Regions from separate parts of the Rhizobium sp. NXC24 genome, predicted to be linked through region 1. Evidence: riboswitches for the same ligand, from Rfam matches in the RefSeq annotation. Region 1 holds a riboswitch; the other holds the start of a gene.

Region 1 (7,451 bases):
TGGCGGTGAAGTGTCGTTTGACTTTGTTTCGGCTATCGATCGCGATCTGCCGGCCAAGCCCGACTACCATATCGTACAAGGTGCCGGTCATTTTGCCTTCCTTACGCCCTGCACGCCGGATTTGGCTAAGAAACGTCCGGACATATGCGGCGACAGACCCGGGTTCGACCGGGTGGCCTTTCACAAGGAGTTCAATTCCGCGGTGTTGGCGTTCTTCCGGAAGCACTTGGAGCACTAACCGGCCGATCTGACGGCCGAATTGGTCGTTGATGCTCTTGAAGCAGTTCTGGCCAGAAGTGGGGCGTCCGCTGCAGCAAAGACGCCCCTTCGTATCTAAATCGGGTCCGCGCTGACATTGGAGCGGTAGATGTCGGTCATCCCCAGCCACTGCATGGTTCTCGTTTCGGGTGCTTTGTTCAAGGTGATATCCGTGACCACCGCAGCACTGTCCGCCCCGTTCTCGAAGACGCCGGCAATGCGTTCCACGGTCAGCCCGCCGATCGCCACCAGCGGTATGCTGCCGATGCGCGCCTTCCATTCGCCGATGCGGTCGAGACCCTGCGGCGCCCAGGCCATGGCCTTGAGAATGGTGGGGTAGATCGGACCGAGCGCGATATAGTCCGGACGCGCCGCCAGCGCGATCGCCAGCTCCGCCTCGTCATGCGTCGAAAGTCCCAGTTTCAAGCCTGCCTCGCGGATGGCGCCAAGATCGGCCACCGCCAGATCCTCCTGGCCGAGATGGATGAAATCGCAGCCTTCCTCGATGGCAAGTTGCCAGTAGTCATTGATGATCAACTGGCATGCGTGGGCAGCGCAGACCGCCTTTGCCTGGCGGATGTCTGCCCGTATCTCGGCCAGAGTGCGATCCTTGATGCGCAGTTGCACCAGTTTGACACCCAGTGGCACCAGCCTTTCGATCCATGCGGCACTGTCAACGATCAGGTAGAATGGATCGAGCTTCATGCGAAAACCGCCTTTCCGATTACGGGTGTCGAAGGCACTGCCATGTCGCGCGGCTCCAGCATACCGGCGCCGAAGGCCTGCCTGCCGGCGTCGATCGCCTTGGCGAAGGCTTCCGCCATTGCGGCAGGGTCGCCGGCGCCGGCAACCGCGGTGTTCAGCAGTACGGCATCGAAGCCGAGCTCCATGACAACAGCAGCATGCGAAGGTCGGCCGATACCGGCGTCCACGATCAACGGCACGTCGGGAAAATGTGCCCGCAGAGATCGAAGTGCGGAAAGATTGAGCGGTCCTGCCGCAGAACCGATCGGCGCGCACCAGGGCATCAGCACCCGGCATCCGGCTTCGAGCAGACGTTCGGCGACGACCAGATCGTCCGTCGTATAGGGAAAGACCTCGAAACCCTCACCGATCAGAATGCGCGCCGCCTCGACGAGTGCGAAGACATCCGGCTGCAGCGTATCGTGGTTGCCGATCACCTCCAGCTTGATCCAGTTGGTTCGAAACACTTCGCGGGCCATCTTGGCGGTCAGCACCGCCTCCGATACGCCATGGCAGCCGGCCGTGTTGGGAAGAACGCGAACGCCGAGCGCGCGGATCATGTCGAAGAATGCGCCACCGTTGCGACCGCCGACCGCTTCGCGGCGCAACGATACGGTGACGATCTCGGTCCCTGATCGCTTGACCGCTTCGGCGAGGACTGCTGGCGAGGGATAGCGCGCGGTGCCGAGAAGAAGTCGCGACCCGATTTGGCTTCCGTAGAGATCGAGCATGGTCAGCCTCCTTGCATGGGTGTCAGGATCTCGATCCTGTCGTTGTCGGCCAGAATATGTCCGTCGCGATCCTCGCGATGAACGAGTTCGCCGTTGACGGCGGTTGCCAGCCATTCGCCTTCGTAGTCGAGGGCGGCCAAAAGCTGCGAAAGCGTCGTGGCGGCGATCGTCTGTGCTTCGCCATTAATGATCAGGTGCATTGGAAACTCCTTTGCGTCGTCCGTTCGGAAAAGACGAGATCGGCGGCTTCCGCCGCCATTGTTGGCGCCAGCAGAAAGCCGTGGCGATAAAGACCGTTGAGGAAGGTGACCTTGCCTTCCCGCATTACTCGCGGAAAATTGTCGGGGAGGGCAGGGCGGATGCCGGCGCCGGTTTCGACGATAGTGGCATCCGCAAAGGCTGGATGCAGCGCATAGGCTGCATTCAGCAGTTCCATCATCGAGCGCGCAGTGATCGGGCCGTCGAATTCGGTCTCGATCATCGTCGCGCCGACCATAAACAGGCCCTCGCCGCGGGGGACGATATAGACGGGAAAGCGCGGATGTAGCAGGCGAACGGGCCGGGCGAGCGTGACCTCCTCAGTATGCAGATAGAGCATTTCGCCACGCACGCCGCGCAGATCGCGACTTTGCCCGATGCGGGCAGCACCTGTGCAATCAACGATATCGGAGAAATCGTCTTCGCTCACATCTTCGTCGGTAAAGACGACGCCCTCTGCCGACAACAGCTCTTTCAACTCGCGCAGCGCGAGACGAGGATCCAGATGAGCCTCACGCTGGAAGAACAGGCCATGTCTGAAGCGAGTGGCGAGAGTGGGTTCGAGTGCAGCAATGTCGTCCTCTCCCACCCATTGATAGCAGGTCGTGCGGCTGGCAAATCGCTTCAGTTCACCATGATCGCGCGTCGATGCGACGACCAGCGTTCCGTTGCGGACGACCTTGCCCGGCAGGATCGCTTCCCACCGATCGGCGGCATCGAGGCCGCGTTTAAGCACAGTCTCAGCGGCGCTTTCGCGCTCGCACCAAGGCGCGAGCATGCCGCCGGCGAGCCAGGAAGCAGCGCGAGCGAAGTTTGGGTGCGGGTCGAAGACGATCACTTCCGCACCACGGGCTTGCAATTCGCGTGCGACCGTGAGGCCGGCGACGCCGGCCCCCTTCACAAGGACACGCATGTCAGTCTGCCTTATGGGTTGGGGTGTCGATCGGCATATAGAGATCGCCGCCCTCACGGTATTTCGCCGCCATCGCGTCCAGCCCTTCCTTCTGCGCTTCGGCGCGGATGTCGTGCGAAATCCGCATGGAGCAGAATTTCGGGCCGCACATCGAGCAGAAATGCGCAACCTTGTGGGCTTCCTTTGGCAAGGTTTCGTCATGGAAGCTGCGGGCGGTGTCGGGATCGAGCGACAGGTTGAACTGGTCTTCCCAACGGAACTCGAAGCGGGCGCGCGACAATGCATCGTCGCGCACCTGCGCGGCCGGGTGCCCCTTGGCAAGATCGGCAGCATGGGCGGCGATCTTGTAGGTGATGACACCTGTTTTGACGTCATTGCGATCGGGCAGGCCAAGATGTTCCTTCGGCGTGACGTAGCAGAGCATCGCCGTGCCGAACCAGCCGATCATGGCAGCGCCGATGCCCGAGGTGATGTGGTCATAGCCCGGCGCGATATCGGTCGTCAGCGGCCCGAGCGTATAGAAAGGCGCCTCGCCACAAACGGCGAGCTGCTTGTCCATGTTTTCCTTGATCTTGTGCATCGGCACGTGGCCGGGGCCCTCGATCATCACCTGGCAATCCTTCGCCCAGGCGATCTTCGTTAGCTCACCGAGCGTTTCGAGTTCGGCAAATTGCGCCGCGTCGTTGGCATCGGCGATCGAGCCGGGGCGCAGGCCGTCGCCGAGCGAGAAGGAGACGTCATAGGCGCGGCAGATATCGCAGATTTCCTCGAAATGTTCGTAGAGGAAGCTCTCGCGATGATGGTGAAGACACCACTTGGCCATGATCGAGCCGCCGCGCGAGACGATGCCGGTCACGCGATTGACGGTGAGCGGGATGTAATGCAGCCGTACGCCGGCATGGATGGTGAAATAGTCGACGCCCTGTTCGGCCTGCTCGATCAGCGTATCGCGATAGATTTCCCAGGTGAGGTCTTCGGCGATGCCGCCGACCTTTTCCAGCGCCTGATACAGCGGCACCGTGCCGATCGGCAGCGGCGAATTGCGGATGATCCATTCTCGGATATTGTGGATGTTGCGGCCGGTCGAAAGGTCCATGACGGTATCGGCGCCCCATCGGGCAGCCCAGACCATCTTCTCGACTTCCTCCGCCATCGATGACGTGACGGCGGAGTTGCCGATATTGGCGTTGATCTTCACCAGAAAATTCCGGCCGATGATCATCGGTTCGCTTTCGGGGTGATTGATGTTGGCCGGGATAATCGCCCGGCCGGCGGCAACTTCCTGGCGGACGAATTCCGGCGTGACATGATCCGGAATATGAGCGCCGAAGCTCTCGCCGTCGCGAATCAGTGCTTCGGCGTTGGCCTTGCGGCCGAGGTTTTCGCGAATGGCGATGAACTCCATCTCCGGCGTAATGATGCCGGCCCGTGCATAAGCGAGCTGGGTGACGGCTTTACCGTCCGTGGCACGTAGCGGCCGGCGTCGCCCTGGGAATTCCGGTGTGAGCCGTTCGCCGCTGACAAAGCCGTTGTCCTCGGGGCGGACATGGCGGCCCACATAGGATTCGACATCGCCGCGGGCGAGCACCCAGTCACGGCGCAGTTGGGGCAGGCCCTGCTCGATGCGGATCTCGGCGCCCTCTATCGTGTAGGGACCGGAGGAATCATAGACGACGACAGGCGGCTCGCCTGCGGTCGGATGGACGCTGATCTCGCGCATCGGTACGCGGATATCGCTATGGATATCTCCAGAAATATGGATCTTCCGCGATGCCGGCATCGGGCCGGTCGTGACGGTCGGGGTAAGATTCTTTGCGGCAATGGTCATGGTTTGAGGCTCCAAATTGCAGTTGGAGACCCAGTCAATCAGCCGGAATGATGGAAAGACGCCGACACGGATTCCACGCATGAATCCAAAGCCTTCGAGCGCTTGCACCGTCCCTACGCCAGTATGAACTGGATCAGGTTCAACGGGTCACTGCGCCCACAATCGGCAAAGCCGTATTGTTCAGCAGTATCTCAGCCCCTTGCCGGGACCCCCCTGGTGAATGTCGGTGATGGTAAAGGGCGCTCGCTAATGATGTCAAGCTTGCTCTCGTTGCGGCTCAGACGTCGAGCGATATCTCTGTCCCGAGCCTGGCTGATGAAAGATGTCCCTATTGGCGGTTACAGGAGGAAATTGGCTTGACTGATTTGCTCAACCATTCTTAATAAACTGATCTGCTGGACCAACCAGTGGACCGGAGGGTGTGATGGACGAAAGTCCGATCTTAACCGAGGTGCCGAATATCGCGCGTGGTCTCGCCCGCCGGACGGCGCGTGACGTTATCGCTCAGAAGCTGATGGTCCTGATAGCAACCAACATGTTGCGGCCGGGCGACGAGTTGCCGGGCGAGCGCGAACTGGCAAGCGTTCTCCATGTCAGCCGCGAAACGGTGCGCGGCGCCATCCAGACCCTGGCCGCGCAAGGTATCATCGCGGTTTCGCATGGCAGCCGCAGCCGCGTTTGCAAGGTCGACCTCAGCCACATCACGGTGACAATCGCCTCCCCCAATGCAATCGACAGCTACGATCTGGAGTCGGTTCACGCGGCCCGTCTCCATGTCGAGCTCAAGGTCGTCGGCGACGCTGCCGAACGGATCGACGATGCGACGCTGGCAAAGTTGCAGGCTCTTCTGGAGGCGCAGCGGCTTGGCGGAGACGATGTGATGCGTTTCCTCATTTGCGACCGCGAATTCCACGTTGCGATCTATCGCGCCGGTGGAAACCCGCTGCTCGCCGACTTTGTCACTGACCTATACACCTACATGATGAATTACCGCCGCAACGCCATGTCCAAGCCGGGCGCTATCGAAGCGAGCTACGACGATCATCTATCGATCTACGAGGCTCTCGCACGGCATGACCGCGATGCCGTCGTCGACGCGTTCCGGCATCATCTGACGCGTATTTACGAAACGACCAAGGTTCTGCTGGCGACCGGCAATACCGGCAATACGGTTTGAGCCGCTGAGCATGAGGAGGTTTGGCTGACATGCATGTGATGGTTATCGGGGCGGCTGGCATGATCGGTCGCAAGCTGGTGGAGAAGATTGGTCTGCAGGCAGATGTGCTTGGCCGCGGGATCGACAGGTTGACGCTTGTCGACGTTGTTCCGCCGCCGGTCCCGGCCGCGCTTGCATCCGTTTCCACGGCGATGACGGCCGATCTTGCCGATGCCAGTAGTGCGACCAAGCTTTCCAGCTTGCGGCCGGATATGATCTTCCATCTGGCGGCGATCGTATCGGGCGAGGCCGAGGCGGATTTCGATAAGGGCTACCATACCAATCTCGATGGCACGCGCTCGCTCTTCGAGGCCATCCGGCACGAGGGGCTGAAGGAGCCCTATAACCCCCGCGTCATCTTTGCCTCGTCGATCGCTGTTTTCGGCCAACCCTTTCCGGAGAAGATCGGCGATGATTTCTTCACGACCCCTCTGACGAGCTACGGTACGCAGAAGGCGATCTGCGAACTGCTGCTTGCCGATTATTCGAGGCGCGGCATCTTCGACGGCATCGGCATTCGCCTTCCGACAATCTGCATCCGCCCCGGCAAGCCCAACAAGGCCGCCTCCGGCTTCTTCTCGAACATTCTGCGCGAGCCTCTTGTCAATCAGGAAGCCGTGCTGCCGGTGGACGAGAACGTCCGACACTGGTTTGCCAGCCCACGCTCCGCGGTCGGCTTCTTCATCCATGCCGCACGCATCGACAGCAGCGAGATCGGACCGCGCCGAAATCTCACCATGCCCGGGCTGTCCGCACTTGTCGGCGAGGAGATCGAGGCTCTGCGCCGCGTAGCCGGCGAAAAGGCTGTCAAACTCATCCGCCGTGAGATCGACCCCACAATCCGCTCGATTGTTTCCGGATGGGCGACGGATTTCGATGCGCGGCGCGCAACGGCGCTCGGCTTCAGGGCGGAAACCAATTTCGATGAGATCATAAGGATCCACATCGATGATGAACTTGGAGGGAAAATCTGAGATGGCGCAGCCCGCAATCGCACCAAAAACCCAGATCGCCCTTGTCACCGGCGGAGGTACCGGCATCGGCCGCAGCATCGCCAAAGCGCTGAGCGCTGAAGGTTACACCGTTGTCCTCACCGGGCGCCGTCATGATGTGCTGGAAAAGGCAGCCAGCGAACTCGCCGCCGAGACTGGCGGCACGATGCGGGCGATTGTCTGCGATATCGGGGCTCCTGAACAGGTCGCTGACCTCTTCGGCAAGATCAAATCCGAATTCGGCCGGCTCGATCTTCTCGTCAACAATGCCGGCAGCGGTGCGCCTGCGATACCGCTCGAAGAGCTCACCTTCGACCAGTGGAACGGCGTGGTCGCGGCCAACCTCACCGGCGCGTTTCTTTGCACGCAGCAGGCTTTCAAACTGATGAAGTCGCAGGTGCCTCACGGCGGCCGCATCATCAACAACGGGTCGATTTCGGCGACAACGCCCCGGCCAAATTCCGCCCCCTATACCGCGACCAAGCATGCGATCACCGGCCTTACGAAATCG
Region 2 (7,451 bases), 1.1 Mb from region 1:
TTCCTTCGTCTTGCAGTCGGCGTCAGCTGGAGAACAAACAGGCTGGGCGATGGTATCCTTTGTATTTAATTTATCATTGTTCGCGCTTGCATTATTGTTTGCTCTCACTTGATTAGCAATTTCGTTCTCTAAGACGCGTGTTTGTTCGCTATACACGCCTGGATCACTTTGCACTTTCCAGTCACGCCACTGGTTGTAAATGAGAAAAGTCGCGATCGCGCCAAGGACCAAGCCAACCATCATGCTGATCGCGAACGAGTTTTGTTCGGCGTTATATTTTTCCTGGATTCGCTTTATGGTTTTTTCCATCGGGCTCAGAGGTCTTGTTTCTTCTTTCCTTTGAGACTTCTGACCGAGTTTCGGAGGGCGCCTGCGGAGCAAGCCGCTTTGGCTGAAGACTGACCGGTTATTGCGCACAAATAAGACGGCGAACACTGCCATCGTATTCGATCGCGCGATCGCCGCTTCGCGCTGGAGATTCGAAAGCGCGTCCCATATTTCATGTATATCGGGCTTTGCGGCTCCGTCTTCGCTGCCGGATTGAAGCTTCTTTTGTAAAGCAGCTATGAGGTCATGCAAGGCGGTGAGCTGCCCGTCGAGCTTGTTCGACAGTGCTTCCAGCTCAGACATTTGATATAGCGGGAAGTATAGCATTCGATTATTCGCGTTTGTAGCGACTGAGAGATAGTCAATTGTGGCCAACGATGACTCGATCTCCGCTATTTTCCTGCCTAAACCGATACTATTCTTGATTGATTCAGTCGCGTCGCGAAAACTTGTGACCAACAATCCCGGTTGATCTCTTAGGAACTCCTCATAGTCCACGCTGCGTAGACTCTCTATGACCCTGTAGACGCCCCGGGGGATGCCGGCCATCCGATGAGCAAGACTTCTCATCGTCGCTTCGATGGGTTTGACAGCACCAATCGACAGGAATGAAATTAAGAGGGCAGAAACGAAGATGGGTTTGCCGTAGCTCGTCGCAGACAGTACCGACGGGTCACTTGCGGGCAACAGGACGTTGTCGGTTGCACCGATTTCGCTTCTGGCCTTGCTCGCGCTCAATAACAGGTCATACACCTCTGCCGACCCCAAGACCACGGCGTAGACGATAAGGTACAAGCCAGCATAGAAGGTGAAACCAGCGATAATCTCGCCGGTCGTGCAGAGGTTCCTCACCTCGACTTCTTTGAGAATCGGGTGCAGCGAGAATGGATGGTCGCCGGTTTGCGAGTTGAAATTCCGAGATGCCTCGATCAGCAGCGTCACCGCTCCGGCTGCAATGGCGCCCGCGTAGATCAAATCGTTCATCGCCAAGCGTCCGAGGTCTATCTCTCAGGGGCAGTTTTGAGCTGATGAATTGCAGGGACCAGCGGCCATTGCTCGGTTCTCGTCAACGACGACAAAACCAGCAATTCCAAAAGCGAGGACACTCATCATCAATAAGAACTTGATCATGTGTTCACTCTTTTAATGGTGGTGATTTTTAATTATGTCGCACTTAAAACTTGCGTCAACTGCGTGGCAAAGGACGTATGTTCGCCTGTTAGTCGACATATGTCGCCGTTCAGCTTTATGGCCAAAGCTCGTAGAAGTGCTGGACCGGCCCATGACCGGTGCCGACGGTGAGCGTTTGGGCCGCCGCAACCGCGCCCGCAAGATAATGCTTGGCGGTGGCAACAGCTTCCGTCAGTGTCGAACCCTTTGCAATCTCCGCCGCCAAGGCGCTGGACAGCGTGCAGCCGGTTCCATGCGTATTCTTGGTTGGCATGCGACCGGCTTCGAACCAGGTCAGCCCCTCCGGGCTTGCGAGAACATCAGGGCTTTCATTGCCGGCAAGATGCCCGCCCTTGACCAGAACGGCCAGCGGGCCGAGCTTTGCTAAGCTTTCTGCCTGCCGCGCCATCGTCTCGCGATTTTCGGCAACGGGTTCGTGCAGAAGCGCCGCCGCTTCCGGCAGATTGGGCGTCAGCAGCGTGGCCAGGGGAAGAAGCTGGTTGGTCAGGACGTCGACAGCATCCGCGGCAAGCAGCGCTGCACCGCCCTTGGCGATCATGACGGGGTCCAGCACGATCGGCACGCCTCGATGGGGAGCGAGCGCATCGGCAACGGCTTCGGCGATTGCCGCATTGGCAATCATGCCGATCTTGACGGCATCGACGCGTATATCGGCAAAGATCGCCTTGATCTGATCGGCGACGAACTGCGGAGGAACGGGGTGAACGCCGGAAACGCCTTGCGTGTTCTGGGCCGTCAACGCGGTCAGCGCCGCCATGCCGTAGATGCCGCGTGCCGAAAATGTCTTCAGGTCGGCTTGAATGCCGGCGCCGCCGGAGGGGTCGGAGCCGGCGATGGAGAGGACGTTTCGGATCATGGGCGTGCCTTTCTGATCCAGCCGATAGACAACGCACCGGAGATTGCGGCGAATTCGCCGACCTCCGTTTCGGCAAACGCCGTCGCGACCAAGTTGGTGATGCATAGCACCAGTGGAGGGTTTGTCCGCATGGCCGTCAGCAGCGCGCCGGGAGTGGTTTTATCTTGCATATCGCCCCTTTCGGGCGGGGCGAGACGCGAAGGGGACAACGACAAGAGCACGCCGAGACCCCGAGCGACTCCCTCCGCCAGCATTATCTGGTTCAGGTTCAAAGGGTGCTTCTCAGCCCATCACGCGACGGGCGCCCCTGTCTCTCATCACCGTCTTTTTCGCAGAGAAAGACCGCCCTGTCACCAGCAAATCGCAGTATCGAGATGACCGAGCTTCCGCAGCGTTAAATGTCTCTAGTGGTGGTGGCCCACCTCCGGCCCGTGTTCTGGCTTTCTGATGAACAAGGCCGCCGCGATCGCTCCCAGCGAGATGATCGTCCCACAGAGAAATGCCGCCTTAATGCCGCCAGTCGTTGCCGTAAGGATACTGGCGCCGCTAGCGGAGAGGCTGGTGGACCGGAGCGTCATGATCGCGACGAACAGCGCGGTGCCGGCGGCACCGGCGACTTGCTGGGTCGCACCGAGCATGGCGCTGCCATGCGAATAGAGGTTCGGCGGTAGCGATCCCAGGCTGACGGTGAATAGCGGCGTGAACATCAGCGCAAGACCGATGCTGAGCACGATATGGGCGATCAACAGCATCCAAAACGGCGTATCCTGCTGAATGAAGACCAGTCCGCCCATCACCATGCTGAGCATGATGGCCCCCGGAATGATCAACGGTGCTGGACCGTATTTATCGAACAGGCGCCCGACGGTCGGTGCGCAAAGGCCCATGATCAGCCCGCCAGGCAGCAACAGCAGTCCGGTTTGCAGCGTCGACAATCCCAGCACGTTTTGCAGATAGATGGGCAGCAGGATGAAGACGCCGAACATCGACATCATCAGAATGGCCATCATGGCGGCGGCGATCGTGAAGGTCTTTGTGGTCAAGGTGCGCAGATCGAGCAGCGCTCTATCCTGTTTCTGCAAATGCAACTGACGCAATACGAAAACCGCGATGACGACAGCGCCGGTCAGGAGCGGAATCCATGGCGACACCACGGGCGCGCGAAGTGCTGCGTCGCCGAGCCCGCTGAGGCCGTAGACGAAACCGCCGAAACCGATGGCTGAGAGGATGATCGAAAAGATATCGATCGGCGCGGTGGTTGGAACCGTCACGTTCTTCATCCGCAAGGCGCCAAGCGTCAATGCGCCCAACGCGATCGGCAAGACCAGGAGGAACAGCCAGCGCCATTCGAGCGCCGAAAGGATGAGGCCGGAAATGGTGGGCCCGATGGCCGGCGCCACGGAAATGACGACCGAGATATTACCCATGGTCCTGCCGCGGGAGTCCGGCGGCACCAAGGTCATCACTGTCGTCATCAGCAGTGGCATCATGATCGCCGTGCCCGAGGCTTGCACGATCCGCCCGAGAACAAGCGCCGCGAAACCCGGCGCCAGCGCCGAGATCAGCGTACCGGCGCTGAAGAGCGACATGGCGAGAATGAATACTGGCCGGGTGTTGAGCCGTTGCAGCAGGTATCCGGTGATCGGGATGACGACGGCCATGGTCAGCATGAAGGCCGTGGTCAACCACTGAGCGGCACTCGCGGTGATATCGAGATCCGCCATCAGATGGGGGAGCGCAACACCCATGATGGTTTCGTTGAGAATGACGACAAAAGCCGACACCAGCAGCAGGGCTATAACGAGTTTGTTGCGGGCACTATGGTCTTCCACGGTGGGAATATCCTGTTCCACATCGGCAAAAGTCTGGCTTTCGGTCGTCATGGTGCTGCCTTGAGTTTGAATTCAGAAGGGCAATCGAATTGCCTGGAACGGTGAACCGCTTGGCGCTTTCCCGATTATGACGAACGGCCGCGTGAGATTACGACACGTGCAGCGAATTATTTTTGCGCCATTGATTGTCTGAGCAACGCGCGCCTGCAATTCTTGCCGGTTGCTCACCGGCAAGAATGCTAATGGGCTGACAAAGGTCAACCCTAAAGATGTTTCGGTTGGCCTGGTCCGGAGAGAGAATTTGAAGTGACAGAATGGGCCGCCTTCAGACCCATGCGCTACTTGCATGGGTGCAGTGAAGCCTTGGCGCTGCAATAACCGAGGGTGCCGTATTATATACCTCTCATCGAAGCAAAGGGGAGCGCCACGGACGGCAGCTCGGCTTCGAATGCCCGAAGAAAGGGGATCATCATGAACGTAGCACGCTCTTTCAACAACTGGCGCAAGTATCGTCAAACGGTCGCCGAACTGGGCCGTATGTCCACGCGCGAACTGGATGACCTCGGTATCGGCCGCGGCGACATCCGCAACATCGCTCGCGGTGCGGTTGCTCGCTAACGGCTCATAAACGCCATAACTTCGACTTTTCGTCAGCGCCTGCTTCCTCCCGAGCGGGCGCTTTTGTTTTGCGCACGCTGTCGGCGGTTTCCCGCATTTTCAATGTAAGTCGATGCTAATGGAGCATCCCGCTTTTCGCACAACGCATGCCTGCCCTGCAAAGAAATGCCTATGAACTGAGCAAATCTGCGATATGATCTTGGTTATCGAAGCGATGCACCTCCTCCCGCATCCCTTCGTGATGTAGGCGCCCTTATCCTCCTCCCAAGGTCGTCTGCGGGAACAGTAGCACTCCTCCTCCCAGCTACTGTTCGGTTCTTTTCGAAAGCCTGCCGCACCTCCTCCCGCGGCAGGCTTTTTCGTTTGGAGCTTCGGCAACAGCAGGGAGAGTTGATCGATTCTCGATGTTGTCATGAGCTCAATGAGCTTTTCGCCGTAGAGGGGCCGCGCCTGCGCTTGCCGGATGACCCATTCGTGCGGAAAATATCGAGCAATCGTTGGTGCCGCCATCTGCGTCCCATCGGCAAGTCAGCTTCGCTCCATCTTATTTGTCCTAATGTTCCGTGCCCGAAATCATCCTGCGGGCCTCGTGCAGATCGCGGCGCTTGACGCGTTTCGATCTCAGGACTGTGAGAGGAATGTTTCCGCATGCTGAAGACCTTTGACGACTACGCCCCCGGCCTTGCCTCGAACGGCAAAATGGCTGAGACCGCAGGCGCGCCGTTAAAGCCGTCCGGCAAGGACAAGGATGCGCTTCTCACCTGCCTGATTTCCGGTGGGGACGAGAGATTGGAGTGCGACGCTGCAACCGGTCTCAACATGTATGGTTACGGGCCATCGCCCCGACCGCAGGATCTGGCCTTCGGCTCCTCGACGGCATCGACCATTTCCGCACCGGCTTTCGCGGCGGTCGGCGCTTATTATGCTGATCTTTTGCGGGAGATGGAAACGCGGCCTGCGGCCGACATCTACGCGCGGGAGATCGCGCGGATGCGGACGAAACTGCTGCATCTGCTTGGCCTCGATCAAGGCTCAGGGCCTTCGCGGGTGGATGCCGTCATGGCGACGTCAGGCACCGATATCCATCTTTTCGCTGCGGAGCTGCTGGCGCGCCAGGACGATCGAACCTTGATGACCATCACGCTGATGGGCAACGAGACCGGGAGCGGGGTGATGACCGCGGCAGCCGGGCGCCACTTCATGAGCCGCGTCAGCAGTAATAGGCCCGTCGCCAAGGGTGAGGAACTAAGCCCGGGACATGCCACGCGAAATACGACGGTCGCGGTGCGCAATCCGGATGGCACGTTGCGGAGCGAAGAAGAGATAGAATTGGAATTGAGGGGGTTGATCGAGCTTGCCCGCGCGGCTGAACTCAGATGCCTTTTGGTCGTCACGGATGTTTCCAAGACCAGCCTGCTGGCGCCAGGCCTCGAAACGGTCTTTCGCCTGAAAGCGCGCTTCGGCGCCATGCTCGATATCATGATCGACGCCTGCCAGTTTCGCGTCTCCGGGGCAACGATCCGTGCCTATCTGGCCCATGATTTCCTTGTGGCCGTCACCGGCTCCAAATTCCTGGCCGGTCCGATTTTCAGCGGGGCGCTGCTGTGTCCGCCTCGGATGTCGGATCGCTTGAAACAGCGGCCTTTGTCTCCGGCTTTTGCCGATTATTGCGCGAAAGCGGATTGGCCGGAAGGCTGGGTGGCCCGGGACGCGTTGCCAGATCACGCCAATTTCGGCCTCTTGCTGCGATGGAAGGCGGCGCTGTTGGAACTGGAGCGCTTCGTTGGCATGCCTGAGCAAAAGGTGATTTCGGTGCTGAACGCTTTTGCAGAGGCGGTCGGAGAGCGGCTGAAGCACGATAGGGCCTTCGAACTGCTCGATAGCCGACCGATAGACCGGAAGAGCCTGTGCGGCGACTCGCACGCCCCGGGCTGGGATGAAATACCTTCGATCTTCTCATTCTATCTGCGCAATCCCCATCAGGACGGCATCCTGACGGCGACGGAGATGGCCGCGGTATACAAGAACCTTGCCGTTGAGCAGAACGGCCTTATACCGGTGCGTCTCGGTCAGCCCGTTCGCTGCGCCGATTTCGGCGATATGCCCGCCAGTGCCTTGAGGATATGCCTGAGTGCGCCGTTGATCGTGCGGGCTTGTGAGAGTGCCGATGCGCTTGATGAGCTCATCTCACAGGCAATGACGGTCCTAGATCGAACGGCTGACATGGCCGCGCAATTGGCATCCCAGCCGAGCATGGCCCGCACGTCAGGCGTGCAAGCCTAGCATCCCACCGAAGCGGCGACAGCAGGGCATCTCAGGCGGCGGCACTATGTTCGCCCCTGGCCGCCGTCCATACCTCACGCGCCGCATCGGCGTTCATGGTGGCGATGGCGATGCCGACGATCAGGTCCGGCCAGGCGGAATTCCAGAGAAATGCGGTCACGAGACCTGCCGCAATGATGGCGACATTGGCGAGCGTGTCGTTGCGAGCCGATAAAAACGCTGCCCGGGTTAGGCTGCCGCCATGCGCGCGAAAACGGGCCAGCATCATGGCGCAGGAAAGATTGATGGCGAGCGCGCCGAGGCCCGCCAGCGATAGGGGCAGTGGTTCCGGCGCAACCGGCATC

The links. Region 1 has a riboswitch for thiamine pyrophosphate ahead of thiC (phosphomethylpyrimidine synthase ThiC). Riboswitches for the same ligand answer to the same signal wherever they lie in the genome.
Region 2: it holds a riboswitch for thiamine pyrophosphate, as region 1 does, so the genes downstream of both, NXC24_RS27195 (hydroxyethylthiazole kinase) here and thiC (phosphomethylpyrimidine synthase ThiC) in region 1, are expected to answer to the same signal.

The regions. Positions count from the first base shown of each region.
Region 1 is NZ_CP024314.1:1,906,570-1,914,020, reverse strand. Features, by position in the region: gene NXC24_RS32950 (dienelactone hydrolase family protein) at 1-238, shown strand, start outside; gene NXC24_RS32945 (thiamine phosphate synthase) at 334-963, opposite strand; gene NXC24_RS32940 (thiazole synthase) at 960-1,733, opposite strand; gene thiS (sulfur carrier protein ThiS) at 1,736-1,933, opposite strand; gene thiO (glycine oxidase ThiO) at 1,924-2,904, opposite strand; gene thiC (phosphomethylpyrimidine synthase ThiC) at 2,906-4,732, opposite strand; TPP riboswitch at 4,825-4,957, opposite strand; gene NXC24_RS32920 (FadR/GntR family transcriptional regulator) at 5,157-5,909, shown strand; gene denD (D-erythronate dehydrogenase) at 5,939-6,922, shown strand; gene NXC24_RS32910 (SDR family oxidoreductase) at 6,924-7,451, shown strand, end outside.
Region 2 is NZ_CP024314.1:671,876-679,326, forward strand. Features, by position in the region: gene NXC24_RS27185 (hypothetical protein) at 1-1,311, opposite strand, end outside; gene thiD (bifunctional hydroxymethylpyrimidine kinase/phosphomethylpyrimidine kinase) at 1,574-2,374, opposite strand; partial or broken gene NXC24_RS27195 (hydroxyethylthiazole kinase) at 2,398-2,544, opposite strand; TPP riboswitch at 2,597-2,693, opposite strand; gene NXC24_RS27200 (DHA2 family efflux MFS transporter permease subunit) at 2,779-4,257, opposite strand; gene NXC24_RS27205 (DUF1127 domain-containing protein) at 4,678-4,824, shown strand; gene NXC24_RS27215 (hypothetical protein) at 5,473-7,107, shown strand; gene NXC24_RS27220 (cation diffusion facilitator family transporter) at 7,139-7,451, opposite strand, start outside.